Regions from separate parts of the uncultured Rossellomorea sp. genome, predicted to be linked through region 1. Evidence: riboswitches for the same ligand, from Rfam matches in the RefSeq annotation. Region 1 holds a riboswitch; each other region holds the start of a gene.
What was found. A riboswitch is a leader RNA that binds a small molecule or an ion and turns the genes downstream of it on or off. The one in region 1 is predicted to bind S-adenosylmethionine.

Region 1 (5,074 bases):
ACAGCATGATGAGATCTTTCTGAACGGCCCCTACCGGCCCTTTCGGATCGAGAATGATCATTTCACTTCCCGAACTGAATATAATGATGAAAAATAATGAAACCAGACTGATCAAGACAATCAAGTATGGCTTGAATTTATTGAACATAGGGGAAATCACCTTCCTTTATGTCGGATTTATCACTGTAGCCTATACTATCAAATTCTATTAAAAGGTACCCTTGTTTCACTTAACTTTAAACAGATTTTCGAAATTTCGTCGAAGTTTATTCACAGAACGGTAACAATGTTGGAAAGAATTTCTCACATCTCAAAAAAATAACTCTCAAAATTATTTGAGAATAATTTTGAGAGCGGTTTATAGATTGATTATTGTGAGAATTTTTTACTTTTATATTTTTATGGATGCATTTACACACAAAGCATTATTCTGCGTTTTACTTTGGTGTTTTTTGAACCCACTCCCCTGTCGTCTTGATTAACTCGTTGAAGACTATATTTGACGAATAGGTATGACACGCTCCTTTAATAATGCGTTTTTCACAACTTCCCACTCGTCTTCTAGAAAATGAAGCATCATAATGAATACAATGATTCACATCTATTTCCTCATCTTCATCCCCATGGACGACCAATACATTCCCTTTAAAACGCATGGCGCACTTAATTGGCTCATAGCGCTGTAAAGATTGGAAGAATTCTTTTCTGAGCAGATATCCTTGAAATTCCACTTCTTTATTTATATCCATTTCAGTAGCATTCTCTATTCCAATAATATTCATGATATCTTGATAAGGAGTCCCCACTGCCGACCATAGCACCAGGTTCCTCACTCGTTCGTCTTTTACCGCGGTCAGTAAAGCGACCGCGCCACCTAAGCTATGGCCGATGAGAAGGACATTGTTCCGATCAATACAGGGTAATGTTTGAACATAATCAATTACGTGAACGGTCTGATCGATCAAATCTTCTATTTTATTTCTTCCATAATATCCTTCACTTTCACCACAACCAGAATAATCAAATCTGACGATTACATATTCATTTTGTGAAAGCTCTCTTGAGGCATTAACAAACAAGCGGTTAACCCCCATCTTTGTACCGATAAATCCATGGCAAATAATGATGACGGGATAAGTAGACTTCCCACCTTCTAAATAGGATGGTGGATAATGGATAGCTGCCGAGAGATTCAAATCTCTCCATTGGATGGTTACATGCTTTTCCATGGTTCACCTCTTCGTTCTAAGGGCGTTTCAATCCCGGATTTTTCAAGCTGAAATATATCTCTTCGTATTTTGTTCTGCTGCACGCTTTTTCTTTTCAGATTCTTCAATCACTACAGCTGCAGATGCATCCCCAATTACATTTGTAGATGTTCTGAACATATCAAGAATTCTGTCGACGGCTGCAACTAATCCGATGCCCTCCAATGGGAGATTTACTGAGCTCAGTACAATCGTCAGCATAATCAGACCTGCACCCGGTACCCCTTCAGCCCCGATAGAGGCAAGTATCGCTACCCCAATAACGTTCAATATTTGAGCTAAAGACAAATCCACTCCATAAAACTGGGCAATGAAGAAAACGGCAACACCTTGATAAATCGTAGCCCCATTCATATTAATGGTAGAACCCAGCGGTAAGACAAAGCTGCTTACTTCTTTAGAAACATTCAGGTTTTCTCCCTTGTATTCCGGATGGCGACAGGAAGGGTTGCTGAGCTGCTGACAGTGGTAAATGCGATTAGTCCGGCTGGAGCAATGCCCTTTATGAAATTCAAAGGGTGCATTTTCCCTCCCCATTTACTGCGGAGAAATACACCAGGCTAATGTGAAACAGGCACGCAATGGCGACAGTGATAATGATTATTAAAAGTGGTAATAAAACGGACAGTCCATGTTGTCCTTTCTTGTTCTCGTTGATACAATTTTTCTCTCTAGACATCCAACAACTATGTGTTTGCGGATCTCCATATCTGATTGGTGGAGTTTGATCAATTCATTGATTAAGAACCGCCTTCTTCCCCTTACAGATTCCCGCAAATGTTTGGACATCTCCGCCCCTCCATTAAATATTAATGAGAAAGAGTAGCCTGGTCATGGTCTTGGTGGAGACCTTGTTTTTTTCCATTCTTCACCAGACTATAGATGATTCCGGATATCCAGCCTAAAACCACCAATACATATGCTGCTGTTGATAATCCAGGACTCACTTCTCCAGCTTTTAATAATGTGTTTAAGTTGGTCAATACAATGAATCCACCTACTAATACTCCCAGCAAATAAGGTTGCAGGATCCGAACCAGCCATGCAGCAAGGGGAGCAGCAAGTACGCCACCAATGACAAAGGCACTTACCCAGAACCAGTTGAATTGTTCCCAGCCGAGAAAGATGACGAATCCTAAAGTGGCAGCTATCGTGACGACAAACTCACTTGTATCAACGGTCCCGACTACTTCTCTTGGTGTTGCATTCTTGTTTGCCAATAATACCGGTGTATTGATCGGCCCCCATCCCCCGCCTCCGATTGCATCAAAGAATCCAGCAACGGCACCCAAAGGAAAGAGGAATCGCTTTTTGGTCAGGATTGTCTTTTTGCCAACTTCTTGTCTCCTTGAGCCTGATTGTGAGAAAAATAGAAATCGAATGAAAATATATATACCTAAAATCAATAGAAAAGTAGAAATATATGGCTTGATCAATCCCCCTGGAATATTACTGAGAAATGCTGCACCAATAAAGGCACTTATGGCACCCGGGATTAATAACAACACCGCCATTCGTTTATTGACATTCCCAAATTTAAAATGTGATATTCCTGAAGCTGCCGTTGTCGCAATTTCAGACATATGAATGGAGGCTGAAGCGACAGCAGGGGCAACTCCGTAAGCTAATAAAAGTGAAGATGATGTTAAACCAAACGCCATACCCAGTGATCCATCCACTAACTGTGCAAAGAAACCTACAAGTGCAAAGATGATTAATTTTCTCATTTCGTTCCCTCTTTCTGATCTATTATTTATATTGGAATACTCGGAATTAAACCTAAAAAAAAGGCACTAAACCTGTATTAGGTTTAGAGCCTTTGGTTTTCCAATCAGCTCAAGCATTATTCCATTAAAAAACCTCTCCCAATAAGGAGAGGAATGGTTGATTCATTCAGCTCTTCCTTATCTTCCAGGCAATTTGCCTGCTGGACTTAGCACCTTCAATACATAGAGGTTGCTGCGGGATCATCAGACCAGTTTCTTCCCCCGGCTCTTCATAAGGATATGTTAAAACATAATTTATCTTAATATTCTTTCAATGTCAACACCTTTTCAAGCATTATATGCGTGTCAGACAAAATAATTCCTACTTGACAGGTAAACTTTATCTGAATTAAGATAAATTAAATCCCTTCCATATCCCCTATGCTCATTGGAAAACCAAAGGCACCCCACAATGCCTATGGTTTATTTTTTTGCTCTGTTTTCTAAATCATCTTGATTTTTTTGAAGGAGGAAGATCATGATTTCCAATCTGAACCAACTCAATCAAAGAAAAGTAATTCTTCATATTCTCGAAGCTGCCTTGCCAGAAATAAAAAAGGACCTGCACCGATTATCTCATTCACAACTTCTGGAGTATTACGAAAAAGAAATTCATACCCAACATCCACATTGTGGACTTCAATCGATCCACTTTCAATCATAACGACTCACATAAAAGAAAGCTCAGCCATCCTCTTGGCTGAGCTTTCTTTATGAGCCTTATACACTTACTTTCACCGGAGTGGCAACCCAATGACCTTTTGAGACTTCTACCAGCTCGGAATTCTCTAACTGATATTTGTCTTCATCCGTTTGCTCCTCTAGTAAGACACGTTCTTTTTGCTTCTCGATCTTTGGATCGGGGATTGGGATGGCAGAAAGCAATGATTTGGTGTACGGGTGCTTAGGATTGGAGTATAACTCTTCGCTGTCAGCCAGCTCTACAATTTTTCCTGCGTACATTACAGCAACCCGGTCACTAATATGCTTGACCATTGAGAGATCATGGGCAATAAATAAATAGGTAAGTCCGAGGCGTTGCTGCAGATCCTCTAATAGGTCTACAATTTGCGATTGAATCGAAACATCGAGAGCTGATAACGGCTCATCGCATACGATGAATTTCGGCTCTACGGCTAATGCACGGGCGATTCCGATCCTCTGCCTTTGTCCCCCAGAGAATTCATGTGGATAACGCTTTGCATGGGAGGCACTCAGTCCTACCATTTCCAATAGTTCCTCTACCCGATCTTTCCGTTCCTTCTTAGTCTTATAAAGACCGTGGATATCCAGCGCATGGCCAATAATATCAAGTACTTTGAATCTTGGATTAAGGGAAGCATATGGATCCTGAAAGATCATTTGCATATGGCGGCGCATCGCCTTCATTTCTCTTTTATTCATTCTGTTCACGGACATTCCTTGATAATAGACGTCACCTGCAGTAGGTTCATGAAGGCGAAGAATCGCTCTCCCCGTTGTGGATTTTCCAGAGCCTGATTCTCCTACAAGACCAAGAGTCTCCCCTTCCAGAATAAAGAAAGAGATATCATCCACTGCTTTAAGACGATTTCCTTTCCCCAGATCAAAGTGCTGTTGAAGAGACTTCACTTCAAGCAAGGGTCTTTCGCTCCTTGCTTGAAGTGGTGTCGGCTTCTTCTTTTTTTCTTCGTCGAGACGTGGCAAGGCATTCAGGAGCTTTAATGTATACGGATGTTTGGGCATTTCAAAAATCTCTTCAGTGGTTCCGGATTCCACAATCTCGCCTTCCTTCATCACTATCACCCGATCACACATTCCTGCCACCACACCAAGATCATGGGTGATCAAAATGATGGATGTACCGAAACGTTCCTGCATGTGCTTCATAACGTTGAGGATCTGCTTTTGTATCGTAACGTCCAAGGCGGTTGTTGGTTCATCGGCGATTAACAAGGTTGGCCGGCATGCGAGGGCGATGGCAATCATGACTCTCTGTCTCATACCACCGGAAAATTCGTGGGGATACTGATTATAACGCTCTGCACTATTGCGGATTCC
Region 2 (5,074 bases), on a different contig from region 1:
CATAAAGGGTTACCTTCCGTTCGCACAGAGTGGATCCTGGAACGTCAGGATGTCGCCGCTTACCCGGGACGTGAAATCGAACCGGAAGATAACGGCTATAAAGGAGACGATCCTTATGCACACGTAGAGGCGTTCACTACTATCAAACGTACCCCAATACGGGCAAAAATGGGTCGTAATGTGACTCAAATGCACTATGCAAAAAAAGGAATCATTACACCGGAAATGGAGTTCATCGCTATCCGGGAAAATGTTGATCCTTCATTTGTAAGAGAAGAAGTAGCAAAGGGCAGGGCCATCATTCCTGCCAATATCAATCATCCTGAATGTGAACCGATGATCATCGGTCGTCACTTTCATGTGAAAATAAACGCGAATATCGGAAACTCTTCTGTATCATCTTCCGTTGAAGAAGAAGTGGAGAAAATGACGTGGGCAACTCGTTGGGGTGCCGATACCATAATGGACTTATCAACAGGTAAAAACATTCATACAACAAGGGAGTGGATCATTCGAAACTCCCCTGTCCCTGTTGGTACGGTACCGATCTATCAAGCACTAGAAAAAGTAAACGGAATTGCTGAGAATCTTACATGGGGTGTGTACAGGGATACATTGATCGAACAGGCGGAGCAGGGTGTTGACTATTTCACCATTCATGCAGGTGTTTTATTGAGGTATATTCATCTGACGGCTGATCGTACAACAGGCATTGTTTCCCGTGGAGGTTCAATCATGGCACAATGGTGTCTTGCCCATCATAAAGAGAACTTTCTTTATTCCCATTTTGAAGATATATGTAAGATTTTAAAAGCCTATGATATCTCCGTTTCCTTAGGAGATGGTTTAAGACCCGGATCAATTGCTGATGCGAATGATGAAGCACAGTTTGCCGAGCTTGAAACATTAGGCGAGCTAACCAAAATTGCTTGGAAGCATGATGTACAAGTCATGATTGAAGGCCCTGGTCATGTACCGATGCATATGATTAAAGAGAATGTGGATAAGCAAATGGAAATCTGTCATGAAGCTCCTTTTTATACCTTGGGGCCATTAACGACAGATATTGCACCGGGGTATGATCACATTACTTCCGCCATAGGGGCTGCCATGATCGGTTGGTTTGGGACAGCCATGCTGTGCTATGTAACACCGAAAGAGCATCTGGGATTACCGAATAAAGATGATGTGAGAGAAGGTGTCATTGCTTATAAAATCGCAGCACATGCAGCGGATTTGGCGAAAGGCCATCCAGGGGCACAAGTCAGAGATAATGCCGTTTCTAAGGCTCGATTTGAATTTAGATGGAATGACCAATTTAATTTATCCCTGGACCCGGAGCGTGCAAGGGAGTATCATGATGAAACACTTCCTGCAGAAGGGGCAAAAACGGCCCATTTTTGTTCAATGTGTGGCCCGAAATTTTGTTCAATGAGAATATCACATGACATAAGGGGAATGAAGGAGACTAGCATGAATGATGCTCATAAGGAAATAGAAAAAGGATTGAAAGAAAAATCGAAGGAGTTTGTGGAAAATGGATCAAACATCTATCGATAAACCTTCTTGTCATGTACTGAAATTGAAGAATGAGATCGTAAAGCTCAATCAGAGAGTCATCCAACTCGAAAAAGAAGTGAAGAGCATTCAGGAAAACTGCAGACATGTCTTTTATGAAACGGATGTAACAAGATCTTGTATCAAATGTCATTATGTAGAAAGTACCTATTATTAGAAACGTGTAAGGTATTAATTAAATTTCTTTTGACAGCTTATATGTACCGTGCTACGATTATTACAAATTTCGGAATAGTAAATGAATATATTTGTAACTCTTATTGAGAGTGGTGGAGGGACTGGCCCTGTGAAACCCGGCAACCATTCAACCGATGTGTTGAAAAGGTGCTAATTCCTGCAAAGCACTTTGCTTTGGAAAATAAGAGAGGATTCTCATAAACATGAAGCCCTCTCTTTCGCAAGAGAGGGCTTTTCGTTTTTATGAAAGAAAAATTAAATAGACAAATGCAATAGGTGCTGAGTCATGCTCAGCTAAAAGGGAAGACCGGTGAAAATCCGGCACGGTCCCGCCACTGTAATGGGGAGCGACTTATCATTCAACCACTATTTCTGTTGAAATGGGAAGGGATAAGAAGCTGTGAACCTAAGTCAGGAGACCTGCCTGTTGTATGCGCTTATGCTCTACGTGGATATAGAGAGGGGTGAGGAATACGTGTTGAGAATACAAGATTGTCTCAACTCAAGTTAGTGATGCGTATGAATCTCTCTTTCATTTGAAAGGGAGATTTTTTTGTTGATGACAACCATATCAAGTATAAGGAGTGAGGATTGAATGAGTAAGGTGATCAGTTCAAATTTAGGATATCCAAGAATCGGTGAAAAGCGTGAATGGAAAAAGACGCTGGAACAATTTTGGGCAGGGAAGATTGAAAAGGATTCCTTCTTAGAACAAATGGAGGAAATACGAGTCAACCATTTGAAGAAGCAACTGGATCAGGGAATTGATTTGATTCCGGTTGGAGATTTCAGCTCATATGATCATGTGCTTGATACAGCCGTCATGTTCGGCTTGGTTCCTAAGAGGTTTCATTATGGTGGGGGTAAGGTCTCTCTTGAAACGTATTTTGAAATGGCCAGAGGATCAAAGGACGCGGTGGCACTGGAAATGACAAAATGGTTTAACACCAACTATCACTATCTCGTCCCTGAACTTGATGGGATCGTTCCCCGGTTGGTGGAAAATCGTCCCCTCCATTTTTTTAGGGAGGCAAAAGAAAAACTGGGTATAGAAGGAAAACCGGTTATCTTAGGTCCGTTCACATTTGTGAAATTGTCCAAAGGGTATGATAACGGGGACTATAAAACCATCGTTGATCAATTTGTCCCTCTTTATGCTGAAGTATTGCGTGATTTACAGGAAGAGGGTGTAGAGTGGGTACAAATGGATGAACCGATCTTGTGCACATCCATCGGGGATGAAGAGATGGATCAATTTAAAGAAGTCTATCAAACACTTAAAGAATCCTGCCCCGGGTTAAAGATCATCCTCCAAACCTATTATGATAGTTTGGAAAGGTACCAGCGGGTGTTAGCACTCCCAGTGGACGGCATAGGGATAGATTTTATGCATGATCGTGGTAAGAATTTGGCGGCGCTGAAAAGATTTGGTTTTCCTAAAGATAAATTCCTGGCTGCCGGCATTCTTGATGGCAGGAATATTTGGAGAAGTAATCTTGCTGATACCCATTCGCTTCTATCGTTCATTGCAGGGTATGTTCCGAGTGATCGCTTGATCATACAACCATCATGCAGTTTACTTCATGTACCTGTAACCTTGCAGAATGAAGAAGCAATTGATACACCTCTCATTGACGCTCTATCATTTGCTGATGAGAAATTACATGAAATCACAATTTTAACGAAGGGGATTCGTGAGGGAGTCGAGACAATAGAAGATGAGATTGCTCAAAGTGTAACGGCGATTAAGAATTTAAACGAATCACCCCTGCGCAATAATAGGGAGGTGCAGGAAGAGGTTGAGGAATTGCAACCCGATAATGTAGGGAGAAAGGATCCTTTCCATATTCGTAAACTGGAACAGGCGAAGTACTTTTCATTACCTTTTCTACCTACCACTACAATAGGAAGTTTTCCTCAAACCCAGGAAGTAAGAAGGCAAAGGTTGAAATGGAGGAAGGGAGAACTTTCTGATGGGGAGTATCAACAATATATTCATGCGGAAATAAAACGCTGGATTGAAATTCAGGAACAAATAGGTCTTGATGTGTTTGTACATGGGGAATTCGAGCGGACTGATATGGTTGAATTCTTTGGTGAGAAATTAGATGGTTTTCAATTTACGAAGTTTGGATGGGTACAATCATACGGTTCCAGATGTGTGAAGCCACCACTCATTTACGGTGATGTGAATTTTAAAGAACCGATGACGGTTAAAGAAACCGTATATGCCCAATCATTAACCGATAAACCGGTTAAAGGGATGTTAACGGGCCCGATCACGATTCTAAATTGGTCATTTATTCGGAATGATATATCACGATATGAAGTATCGAATCAAATCGCACTTTCTCTCCAAAAAGAGATAGAGGAATTAGAAGCCCATGGGATTCGCATGATACAAGTCGATGAGCCGGCACTTAGGGAAGGTCTGCCTTTAAAGAGTGAAAATTGGGAGGAATATCTAAAGGCTGCCGTTTATGCCTTCAGATTGGCCACTTCATCTGTACAGAAGCAAACCCAGGTCCACACACATATGTGCTATTCGGATTTTGAAGATATTATAGATGCCATCAGTGATCTGGATGCTGATGTCATCTCGATTGAAACATCAAGAAGTCATGGGGAGTTGATCCATGTTTTTGAAGATTATACGTATGACAAAGGGATTGGTCTCGGGGTATATGACATTCATAGTCCACGGGTGCCGAAACGTGAAGAATTAATCCGCAATATACATCGGGCTCTGGAAGTGCTGGATCCCCATTTATTCTGGGTCAACCCGGATTGTGGTTTGAAAACACGTGGGATCGATGAGACGGTCTTAGCTCTTAAAACCATGGTGGAAGCTGCGGAACAAGTGCGTGAAGAAGTGCTTCTTAAAAATGAAAGATAATAGACGGAGAACGAAGAGAAATATGATCGAGTGTAGCTGTACGCTCGTGTGATCCACCTTTACAAAACGCAGGGCGCAGGTGAAAGGAAGTGCGTCCTGCTCATAAGGAGAGAAAGAAAATGCCATACATAGCCATAGGAAGAATCATTCAAGTATTTAATGAACATCAGCCAAATCGCACTATCCTATATTTGGTGAGTGATAAGGGGATTGATGAGTTCCCAAAAGGGAGGGTTACATTAAAAACCGCTTTAGAATGGCAGGCTAAAGAAATGATATGTAATGTTTATGCTCCCAGTTAAAAAACGAGAGGGAAGAAAAATAAGCTTCCCAAAATCCTTTCAATTGTGTTAACTTAATGTTATACATAGTTTACATACACAAGGGGGATTTGAAAGTGAACGGAGAAAAACTAAGGATGAT
Region 3 (5,074 bases), on a different contig from region 1:
GGATAAAAAGGGTTCAACCTGCGTCACGATCCTTTTTAATCCGGAAACGATGCTGTAGTCTTCAGTCCCATTGATGATTCTGGCAAACCCTTCCGCATCAAATTCACCCATGGAAAAAGGGATGAAGTTTTCTCTGTACTTAAGGAGGATTCCCCTCAAATTCCCTTTCGCATCAAAGTCGCCCCAAATTTTCTGAAAATCCTGTTCATACCCAAAGGCTTCAATGTCCCCGATAATAAACAAATTTTCAGCCGGCTGCTGCTGAATGAGTTGCTGACAAATATCATGATCCTGTTCTGTAAGTTGTCTGATCATCTTGATTCCCCTCCGTGAATTTTAATCATTATCATACAAAATTAGAAATATTTAGTAAAGTATTATTTTTAGGAAAATTTAATGAGAGCAAGAATTTTATTGAGTAAATTCAGCGTGACTAACAGAAGTTACTAATGGTTGTATATTTTTATATGTGAAATACCATGTATGGTTTTAAATTTATGGAAATAGGGAATCTTAGCATCAATCACAGTTATTAGGAGGGAAACTCATGCTTTGGACCATTATTGGAATTCTTTTAGTCCTTTGGTTGCTCGGATGGATCTTTAAAATCGGAGGAGCCATCATCCATATCTTACTCGTTATTGCCATTGTAGTCTTTTTATTTAACAGAATCACCGGCCGTAAAAAAGGATTATAACCATAACAAAGGTCCGTCCCTCAAGAATGAGGGACGGACCTTTGTATAGTAGACTATTTAACGGATGGACCGCCTTTAAGTTCGATTTCAGATGGTACGTTTGAGAATTTCTTGAAGTTCTCGTTGAATTTGTGGGCTAGTTCTTTTGCTTTCACTTCATATGCTGCTTCATTGGACCATGTTCTTTTTGGTTGCAGCACTTCGTCAGGAACACCAGGAACGTGAACAGGGATGTTCAGACCGAAGATGTCGTCCGTTTCTGTTTCAACGTGAGTCAGTTCGCCTTCAAGAGCTGCTTGAACCATAGCACGAGTGTAAGATAACTTCATGCGGTTACCAACACCGTATTCTCCACCAGTCCACCCGGTGTTCACTAAGAATACCTGTGCATTGTGCTCATCGATTTTCTTCCCAAGCATCTCGGCATAACGAGTTGCAGGAAGTGGCAGGAATGGTGAGCCAAAGCATGTTGAGAACGTTGCTTGTGGTGAAGTGATCCCACGCTCCGTACCTGCAAGCTTCGATGTATATCCACTTAAGAAGTGGTACATTGCTTGTTCTTTCGTCAGTTTGCTGATTGGAGGTAATACCCCGAATGCATCTGCCGTTAAGAATACGATTGTATTTGGATGTCCTGCAACACTTGGTTCAACGATGTTTTCCATCGCTTGAAGAGGGTATGCAGCACGAGTGTTTTCAGTTAATGTGTTATCCTCATAATCCGGGATGCGGGAATTGTCATCAAGGACAACATTTTCAAGGACAGAACCGAAACGGATGGCATCGAAGATTTGTGGCTCTTTCTCACGTGTCAGACCGATACATTTAGCGTAGCAGCCGCCTTCGATATTGAAAACACCGTTTGGAGACCAACCGTGTTCATCATCGCCGATCAAACGGCGGTTAGGGTCTGCGGATAAAGTCGTTTTTCCAGTTCCGGATAAACCGAAGAACAATGCCACATCGCCTTCGCGTCCCACGTTTGAAGAGCAGTGCATGGAAAGGATATCGGATTCAGGAAGCACGTAGTTTATGACAGAGAAAATCGATTTTTTCATTTCACCTGCATACTCAGTACCACCAATCAGGACAATTCTTCTTTCGAATGATACAATGATAAATGTTTCAGAATGAGTTCCGTCAACTTCGGGATCCGCCTTGAAGTTCGGAGCAGAAACGATTGTGAATTCTGATTGGTGACCCTTTAGCTCTTCTTCTGTCGGGCGAATGAATAATTGATGAGCGAAAAGATTATGCCAAGCAAATTCGTTGATAACCTGAATCGGCAGTCTATGTTTTGGGTCTGCACCTGCGAACCCTTGGAATGAGAACACTTCTTCTTTTTCTTTTAAGTAATTGATCACTTTTGTATATAGTTTATCGAATGATTCTGAAGAGATGGGTTGATTGACAGAACCCCACTCAATCTTATCCTTCGTGGATGGTTCTTCAACAATAAATTTATCCTTAGGAGAGCGTCCTGTGTATTTACCAGTTTCTGCTCTGACTGCACCTGATGATGTTAAAACGCCTTCATTGCGTTGAAGGACTTTTTCAACTAGTTGGGAAACAGATAATTGTTCCTGAATATTTTGACCGTTAAGTAATTCTGTTAATTCATTAGACATGCTCACTGAATTCATTAGAACCCTTCCTTTATATAAATTTATTTAATGGCATCGCTTACTTCACAAAAATAGTATAACACAATCAAGCTATTAGTCTATACTATTTATTTAATTTTATAATGTGTCTTCATTTTGTCACATTTTTCGTCCAAATACAGCTTGTTTCTTCTTATATATATGAAGAAAAAATCTAAATGTTTAGCCTCATTACCCCATTAGGTTATTTTAATGAAGAAAAATAGGTTGAAGTCATAAAAAGAGGCTAAAAGATTGGTTAAACCTGTCACTCGAAAAAAAGTTGACACCTCTAGTCCTAAACGTTATCATTGTTCCTTGAACGGATACTCTTATCCTGAGCTGGTGGAGGGAGCAGACCCTATGAAACCCAGCAACCTGCTAAATAGTGAATGGATCTTATACTTTGAAACGATCCGATTAAGCGAAGGTGCTAAACTGAGGCAAGGTCTATGAACCTTGAACGATAAGAGAGAAAAGGCGCGGCTATGATCTGAAACCTTTCCTCTATTGCTTTAATCATGAGGAAGGGTTTTTTCTGTTTATAGAGGATCAAATGCACATAATTCATGATTTTTTTATAAAAAAACCATGTTTACTTCATACTACTTAGGGAATGAGTACCGTATCTGTTTAATGTTTTGTTAGATCAAAGTCTAACAAATAGCTTAAGGAGGAACCTTGATGTCAACTAAACGTCGTCTGTTTACATCTGAGTCCGTAACCGAAGGACATCCAGATAAAATTTGTGACCAAATTTCTGATTCAATTCTTGATGCAATTCTTACCAATGACCCTAATGCTCGTGTAGCATGTGAAACGTCTGTTACAACGGGTCTTGTACTTGTTGCAGGTGAAATTACAACTAGTACGTATGTCGATATTCCGAAAATCGTTCGCGAAACAATCCGTGAAATTGGCTACACTCGTGCGAAATACGGCTTTGACGCTGAAACATGTGCAGTATTGACATCCATCGATGAGCAATCTGCTGATATCGCTCAAGGGGTAGACCAGGCACTTGAAGCCCGTGAAGGACAAATGACGGATGAGGAGATCGATGCAATCGGAGCAGGTGACCAAGGGTTAATGTTTGGATTCGCTTGTAATGAAACGAAAGAGCTTATGCCTCTTCCCATTTCCCTTGCTCACAAAATTTCCCGTCGCTTAACGGAAGTTCGTAAAGAAGAAATTCTTCCTTACTTACGTCCTGATGGAAAAACGCAAGTAACAGTTGAATATGATGAAAACGACAAGCCGGTTCGAATCGACACGATCGTTATCTCTACTCAACATCACCCTGAAGTAACGCTTGAGCAAATCCAGCGTAACTTGAAGGAATATGTCATCGATCCGGTTGTACCGAAAGAACTGATCGATGAGCAAACAAAATATTTCATCAACCCGACAGGTCGTTTCGTTATCGGTGGACCACAAGGTGATGCAGGTTTAACAGGACGTAAAATCATCGTTGACACATACGGCGGATATGCTCGTCATGGTGGCGGTGCATTCTCTGGTAAGGATGCAACGAAAGTGGACCGTTCAGCGGCATATGCAGCACGTTTCGTAGCGAAGAACATTGTAGCAGCTGGTTTAGCTGAAAAATGTGAAGTTCAATTAGCGTATGCAATCGGTGTTGCTCAACCGGTATCTATTTCAATCGACACATTCGGAACGGGTAAAGTATCAGAAGACGTATTGATTGATGTTGTCCGCAACAACTTTGACCTTCGTCCTGCTGGCATCATCAAAATGCTGGACCTTCGTCGTCCGATCTACAAGCAAACAGCTGCTTACGGACACTTCGGCCGTAACGATATTGATCTTCCTTGGGAGCGTACAAACAAAGCTGAAGCATTAAAAGCAGAAGCGTTAGGCGAATAAGATAAGATCAAAGAGACCAACACTTTATGGGTGTTGGTCTCTTTTTGATGAGTGGCATTTCTAATTGATTCGGCGAAATTTATTAGTTTGTGTCACATGGCAGACATATCCCGATACTGGCAGATATATTTCTAAAACGGCAGATAAAACCTGTTCGAGGAAACAATCACACGTGTTACACCTGAAAATATTACATGAGTAATCTAATGAAGGATGGGGTATCCCAAGTATAAGAAGTTAAAATGGTTTGATGCTTTTATAATATTGTCCTTTTTCAGCGTATTCTCTGGAAATGCGCTTCATTTCGCTAATATCATGTTCGTTTAGCTCTCTCACTACTTTTGCTGGCCTGCCGAATGCCAGCGTATTAGGAGGAATGACTTTCCCTTGAGGAACAAGGCTTCCTGCTCCAATAAAAGCTCCTTCACCAATTTCAGCATTATCGAGAATAATGGATCCCATACCGATTAACGCTTTCTTTCGAATTTTGCAGCTATGTAGAATCACTCCATGGCCGACGGTTACTTCATCTTCAAGAATAAGAGGGTTATTTGGACTCTGATGGAGAATGGAATTATCCTGTATATTTACTTTATTACCGATTTTCGTTGGAGCGACATCCCCTCTGATGACGGTGTTAAACCAAATACTGGACTCTTCCCCGATCTCGACATCCCCGGAGATGGTCACATAATCGGCAATGTAAGCTGAGTGAGAGATGACTGGTTTTTTATCATGATACGGATAGAGCATTTTTTACTACCCCTTTCAATAATATTTACTATAATAAATGGTAGCAGAATTCAATCAATTAGAGAACTATAAAGGAGGGATTGCCATGTGGAAA
Region 4 (5,074 bases), 220 kb from region 1:
CAAGACTTTTATGATCATGGGAAAAGAATCATCAAGGAGCTTATAAAAAAAGGGGGCATTGAAAGCTGGGAAGTACAGAATGGACTTCAGAACATTATGGAGGAAGAGGAGTTTTTCGGATTTGAATGGATATATGTTGTCTACATGGCAGGTGAAATGCGGGAAGAAAGTGTAGTCCCCCTATTAGTGAGTCTCTTTAAAAACGAAGAGGAAGGCGACTTTTTATTTGAGGAAATTGCAAATACCCTCGTCAAAATAGGGACGGACCTGGTCGTACAAGAAGTTGAAAAAATAGCACTCTACGGAAACACCTTTTTCTACACTTTGGATGTACTTGGAAGGATCAAAACCAATGAAGCTGAACAAGCATTACTAAGACTGTTTGATCAAACCGAGGACCTAACCGCCAGAACAATCATGGCAGATAATCTATGTCGACATCTATCAACAGACGCGATTCCCAGGATAGAAGTTTTAATTGAAACAGGGTATGAAGATGGGCTGCTTTGCTTAGAAGAATCACTATATGTCAATTGCGTCATGAATGGCATCCAACACCCCAAACTTCCAGAGTGGAGACACTTACTGGAGGTAATGGAACTTGAAATGTTGAATGAACCAGCCGCGCTAATTCCACAACCCGTCATAAACGAAGAAAAAGTAGGACGCAATGACCCTTGCCCATGCGGCAGCGGTAAAAAATATAAGAAGTGCTGTCTATAAAATGAGGGACGGACCTCCGCATTTTGCGGAAGCCCGTCCCTATGGCTTTCTTATATTAAATATCCCGACTAGAGGTCCGTCCCTCTACTCCATCCACTCAGGCTTACCGAAGCCTTTGAATTCTTCGTCGATGATTTTCTCGAATTCGTCTGCTTCGACGACTGCTTTGATGTCTTTCACCAGTTGTGAGTCAACGTCCTTCGTATTTACAACCACTCGGTTTCGATACTGATCGGGCATGTCCTCCAGCTGAAGTGAATCAAGTAAGTCCATATCGGCAGCGAGTGCATAGTTCCCTGGAACCGCAGATAGATCAACACTGTCAACTGCTCTTGGCAGCTGTGCTGCTTCGATTGGTTTGAATTGCAGGTTTTTCACGTTTTCTGCAATATCTTTTTCTGAAACAGTCAATGGATCTGTATCCGGCTTTAACGTGATCAGCTTAGCATCCTCCAGAATCTGAAACGCCCGTGCTGCGTTCGTCGGATCATTAGGAATGGCAATGGCACTGCCTTCTTTTATGTTTTCAATCGAATCGAACTTCTGTGAGTAGATTCCCATTGGAGCCGTTGGTACGACAATCACTTCGGATAAATCCATATTATGCTGTTTCGCGAAGGTTTCCATGTAGATTTTATGCTGGAAAAGGTTCGCATCCAGATCTCCCTGGGCCAGTGCGTTGTTCGGCTGGATGTAATCACTGAACTCTTTCACTTCAACCGTGTATCCTTTTTCTTCAAGACCGGGCTTGATCGCTTTTGTCACCATATCACTGTATGGTCCGGATGTCGCTCCAATGGTTACCTCTTTTTTATCTTCCGCGCTTGAACTTGCTTCGTCCCCGCCGCAAGCTGCAAGAATGCTCATTGTTACCGCTAATGCTACGAATAAAATCCACTTTTTCACTTGTTGTTCCCCCTAAAGTAGTTATCGTTTATCGACTAATCGTGCAAACACATCACCCGTATACTGGATGAGCTGAACTAAACAAATTAAAATGACGACGGTCGTGATCATCACCGTGTTGTCATAACGGTAGTATCCGAAGCGGATCGCCAGGTCCCCGACTCCGCCTCCACCGACGATCCCAGCCATGGCGGAATAGGCGACTAAACTGATCGTTGTAATCGTGATTGCCTGAATCACCGCCGGTCGTGCTTCCGGTAACAGCACGTCCTTAATGATCATCCAAGGACTTGCCCCCACTGAAACCGAAGCTTCAATGACACCTTTATCAATCTCTCGCAATGACGTTTCTACCATTCTCGCAAAAAATGGAATTCCCGCAACAGAGAGTGATACGGATGCTGCCGTCGGTCCGATCGTGGTTCCGGTCAATAGTTTGGTTAATGGTAAGAGTGCTACTAATAGAATAATGAACGGAACCGACCGCACCATATTGACGACAAATCCAACGACCTTTTTAATCAAACTATTTTGTAAAAACAAGCCTTTGTCTGTTACAAAAAGAAGAATCCCAAGCGGTAATCCCACTAAAATCGCGACTCCAAGTGAAATCCCCACCATATAGACCGTTTCAAAAAAGGCTTTATTCAATTCTGGCAAAATCGCAGTCAATGAATCAGGCAGCATTCTCAAGCACCTCCAAGCTCTGCGTCTTCAGCGTGATGAATCGGATCGCTGCTTCGATTTCTTCATGGGAACCAATCAGCTCCATGATGAAAATCCCCAGTGGCACTTCCTGAATATATTCGATCTTGCCGTGCAGGATATTGCCTCGCACCTTGTATTTCTGGAACACTTCCGATACGACGCTTTCCTCTGCGATCGATCCTTTGAATTGGATTTTGATCAGTTTTCCTTTCCTTGATTCCACGAGGTGCGGCGGGAGTTCAAATTGAAGGATTGTTTCAATGAATTGCTTCGTTAAAGGCTGCTTAGGTTCTGCAAACAGGTCATAAACCGGCCCTTCCTCCACGATTTTCCCGTCCTGCATCACGGCCATCCGGTCGCATATCTCTTTCACCACTTCCATCTCGTGTGTGATGAGGACGATGGTCAAACCTAGTTCTTTATTAATCTTTTTCAATAGTTTCAAGATTGATTTCGTTGTATTCGGATCGAGTGCCGAGGTCGCTTCGTCGCAAAGTAAAACCGATGGGTTATTCGCAAGGGCTCTCGCAATCCCGACTCTTTGCTTTTGTCCTCCGCTGAGCTGGGCCGGGTACGCATCTGCTTTGTCCGATAGACCGACCATCTCAAGGAGCTCGACGACTCTGGGCTTGATTTTCGCTTTAGGTACACTAGCCGCTTTCAAGGCAAAAGCCAGATTGTCAAACACCGTTTTGGATTTGATCAAGTGAAAATGTTGAAAGATCATGCTCGTTTTTTGACGGGCGAGTCTTAATTGTTTGGACGTGAGTTTCGTGAAATCCTGTCCGTCAATGATGATTTCTCCTGATGTAGGGGTTTCTAATAAATTCAGGCAGCGAATGAGTGAACTCTTCCCCGCTCCACTGTATCCGACGATTCCAAAAATCTCACCCTTTTCGATTTTTACGGAAACGTTATCGACACCGACCACCGTTTGCTTTTTTGTACTGTAGGTTTTAACTAGATTTCGAATCTCGATCAATGTGCACACCCCTTTTTTCATCCAATAAAAAATGCCTCTTTCAACTGAAAGAAGCATCGCCTGTTTATCTCGACTTATCTCTCAGAATGAAATCATTCTGCAGGAATTGGCACCGTTCCAATACTGGAGGTTGCCGGACGTCGTAGGGCCTGATCCCTCGGTCACTCTGGATAATTGAAAGTATGTAATTTTCTAATTTTTTAATCTTATAGAGGATAATACTGGGTATGGGAATGGAAGTCAATAGGGAATTTTACAGTTGTTTTTATGTAAGCGTTATCTTTATTGTTGTACTAGGGAAGGTTTTTTTGTGTTGTTGGACTAGGGTTTGATCTTGGGGTGGAATATATCCACTTTTTTACAGTTAATAATATATTCCTAAAGTTGATAATAAAAGGGGGAATGTCGATAATAAAACTCCTCGCACCCTATCAATCCATGTATCTCACATCGATTTCAGTTAATATCCTGCCTTTACACCATCTCAAAGACTCAAAAACCATACATATTATCCAAAAACATTCCTTTCCACCTCCAATTGGGACTAACCTCCATTACCAATACAAAAAGGCACTACCTTCAATAGCAGCACCCCGATCATTTGTCATAACAACTCACTACAAATATTCTAATCTCTCAAACAACCAAACGAAAACTAAAACGTCCACTCCTTAATCACTGTCAACACATCCAACTCCCTCAACCGCTGCTCACAATAAGAAGAATTCATCTTCAAATAGGAATCAACATAAGCCGGATGACACATAATCTCAAGCGTCTCACCTCCATCCCTGCTGTCCAAAATCCTCTTCAATCCTTCAACCGACACTCCGTCCCCATAAAAGTCCATCGAGAACCGATCGGTTAACACATCCATTTCGCCACCCTTATCACCAAAAACATTCCGGACCGGTACCCCAAAGCGCTCTGACAATCTCTTCACCACCGGGATCAGTGGTCGAAAGCTATGAACATGATGATGACTGTCAATATGAGAAAGGGGCAGACCGAATGATAGAAATTTATCCACCTGAGCCTCCCACTCCATTTCAACCTCATCCACATTGATTTCTTTTTCTTCAAAAATCCTGCTGGTGTAACGGAAAAAGCCTCTTTCATCCTGTAGTGATGGTACCCCGGCCGAAACCGGTCTCCCGCATGTCAGTGTTAAATGGATCCCAACCTCTAATTCAGGAAAAACCTTCGCCAATTCCAACGCATGCAGAGTCCCGGGCATATTGACAAGCATCGTTGTTGAGTTGACAATTCCAAACCGGTGACTATCAACGATGCCATAGTTCACTCCCCGGCATAAACCAAAGTCATCTGCATTGACGATCACGTTCCTCATAATCCCCCATCCCCTTTTTTCTAATAGGTTCTTTCTACAAGAAAGCTCGCTTTATCTCCTCTGAAGATCGCTTTGGAAAATTCGATCACGGATCCATCCTCTACATAAGCTGTCGTTTCGATCATAAAGCAAGGTGTCCCCTCTGGTACCTCAAGCTTCCCTGCCACTCGCTCATCTGCTAAAAATAGCTCGATGGTTTCGATGGTTTTTTTAATTTTTATCTCAAACTGTGTTTCCAGGAGCTTGTAAAGAGATCTTTCACATTCGTCTTTATCAAGGCCTGGCGTCTTGTACCAGGGCAGATAGGCCACCTCATATTGCAGGGGCAGCCCGTCTGAATATCGGATCCTCTCTAACCGATTGACGGGATCTCCATTCTTCAATTCCAACGCTTTTTCCACTGT

Region 2: another riboswitch for S-adenosylmethionine. It lies ahead of metE (5-methyltetrahydropteroyltriglutamate--homocysteine S-methyltransferase); the one in region 1 lies ahead of Q1B03_RS15805 (sulfite exporter TauE/SafE family protein).
Region 3: another riboswitch for S-adenosylmethionine. It lies ahead of metK (methionine adenosyltransferase); the one in region 1 lies ahead of Q1B03_RS15805 (sulfite exporter TauE/SafE family protein).
Region 4: another riboswitch for S-adenosylmethionine. It lies ahead of Q1B03_RS14820 (methionine ABC transporter ATP-binding protein); the one in region 1 lies ahead of Q1B03_RS15805 (sulfite exporter TauE/SafE family protein).

Annotation. Positions count from the first base shown of each region.
Region 1 covers NZ_CANKZT010000004.1:266,565-271,638, reverse strand. The annotation lists gene qoxA (cytochrome aa3 quinol oxidase subunit II) at 1-148, opposite strand, end outside; gene Q1B03_RS15820 (S9 family peptidase) at 438-1,229, opposite strand; gene Q1B03_RS15815 (dicarboxylate/amino acid:cation symporter) at 1,272-1,628, opposite strand; gene Q1B03_RS15810 (cation:dicarboxylate symporter family transporter) at 1,676-1,792, opposite strand; gene Q1B03_RS15805 (sulfite exporter TauE/SafE family protein) at 2,078-2,995, opposite strand; SAM riboswitch class I at 3,170-3,273, opposite strand; gene Q1B03_RS15800 (hypothetical protein) at 3,513-3,698, shown strand; gene Q1B03_RS15795 (ABC transporter ATP-binding protein) at 3,755-5,074, opposite strand, start outside.
Region 2 covers NZ_CANKZT010000001.1:1,293,637-1,298,710, reverse strand. The annotation lists gene thiC (phosphomethylpyrimidine synthase ThiC) at 1-1,560, shown strand, start outside; gene Q1B03_RS06680 (hypothetical protein) at 1,538-1,735, shown strand; SAM riboswitch class I at 1,833-1,943, shown strand; cobalamin riboswitch at 2,013-2,198, shown strand; gene metE (5-methyltetrahydropteroyltriglutamate--homocysteine S-methyltransferase) at 2,351-4,651, shown strand; gene Q1B03_RS06670 (biotin transporter BioY) at 5,070-5,074, shown strand, end outside.
Region 3 covers NZ_CANKZT010000001.1:1,287,511-1,292,584, reverse strand. The annotation lists gene Q1B03_RS06665 (GNAT family N-acetyltransferase) at 1-315, opposite strand, end outside; gene Q1B03_RS06660 (lmo0937 family membrane protein) at 548-697, shown strand; gene pckA (phosphoenolpyruvate carboxykinase (ATP)) at 751-2,340, opposite strand; SAM riboswitch class I at 2,670-2,813, shown strand; gene metK (methionine adenosyltransferase) at 3,025-4,227, shown strand; gene Q1B03_RS06645 (gamma carbonic anhydrase family protein) at 4,465-4,980, opposite strand; gene Q1B03_RS06640 (alpha/beta fold hydrolase) at 5,066-5,074, shown strand, end outside.
Region 4 covers NZ_CANKZT010000004.1:42,176-47,249, reverse strand. The annotation lists gene Q1B03_RS14835 (YecA family protein) at 1-723, shown strand, start outside; gene Q1B03_RS14830 (MetQ/NlpA family ABC transporter substrate-binding protein) at 808-1,629, opposite strand; gene Q1B03_RS14825 (methionine ABC transporter permease) at 1,651-2,316, opposite strand; gene Q1B03_RS14820 (methionine ABC transporter ATP-binding protein) at 2,306-3,319, opposite strand; SAM riboswitch class I at 3,391-3,496, opposite strand; gene chbG (chitin disaccharide deacetylase) at 3,975-4,670, opposite strand; gene Q1B03_RS14810 (GntR family transcriptional regulator) at 4,691-5,074, opposite strand, start outside.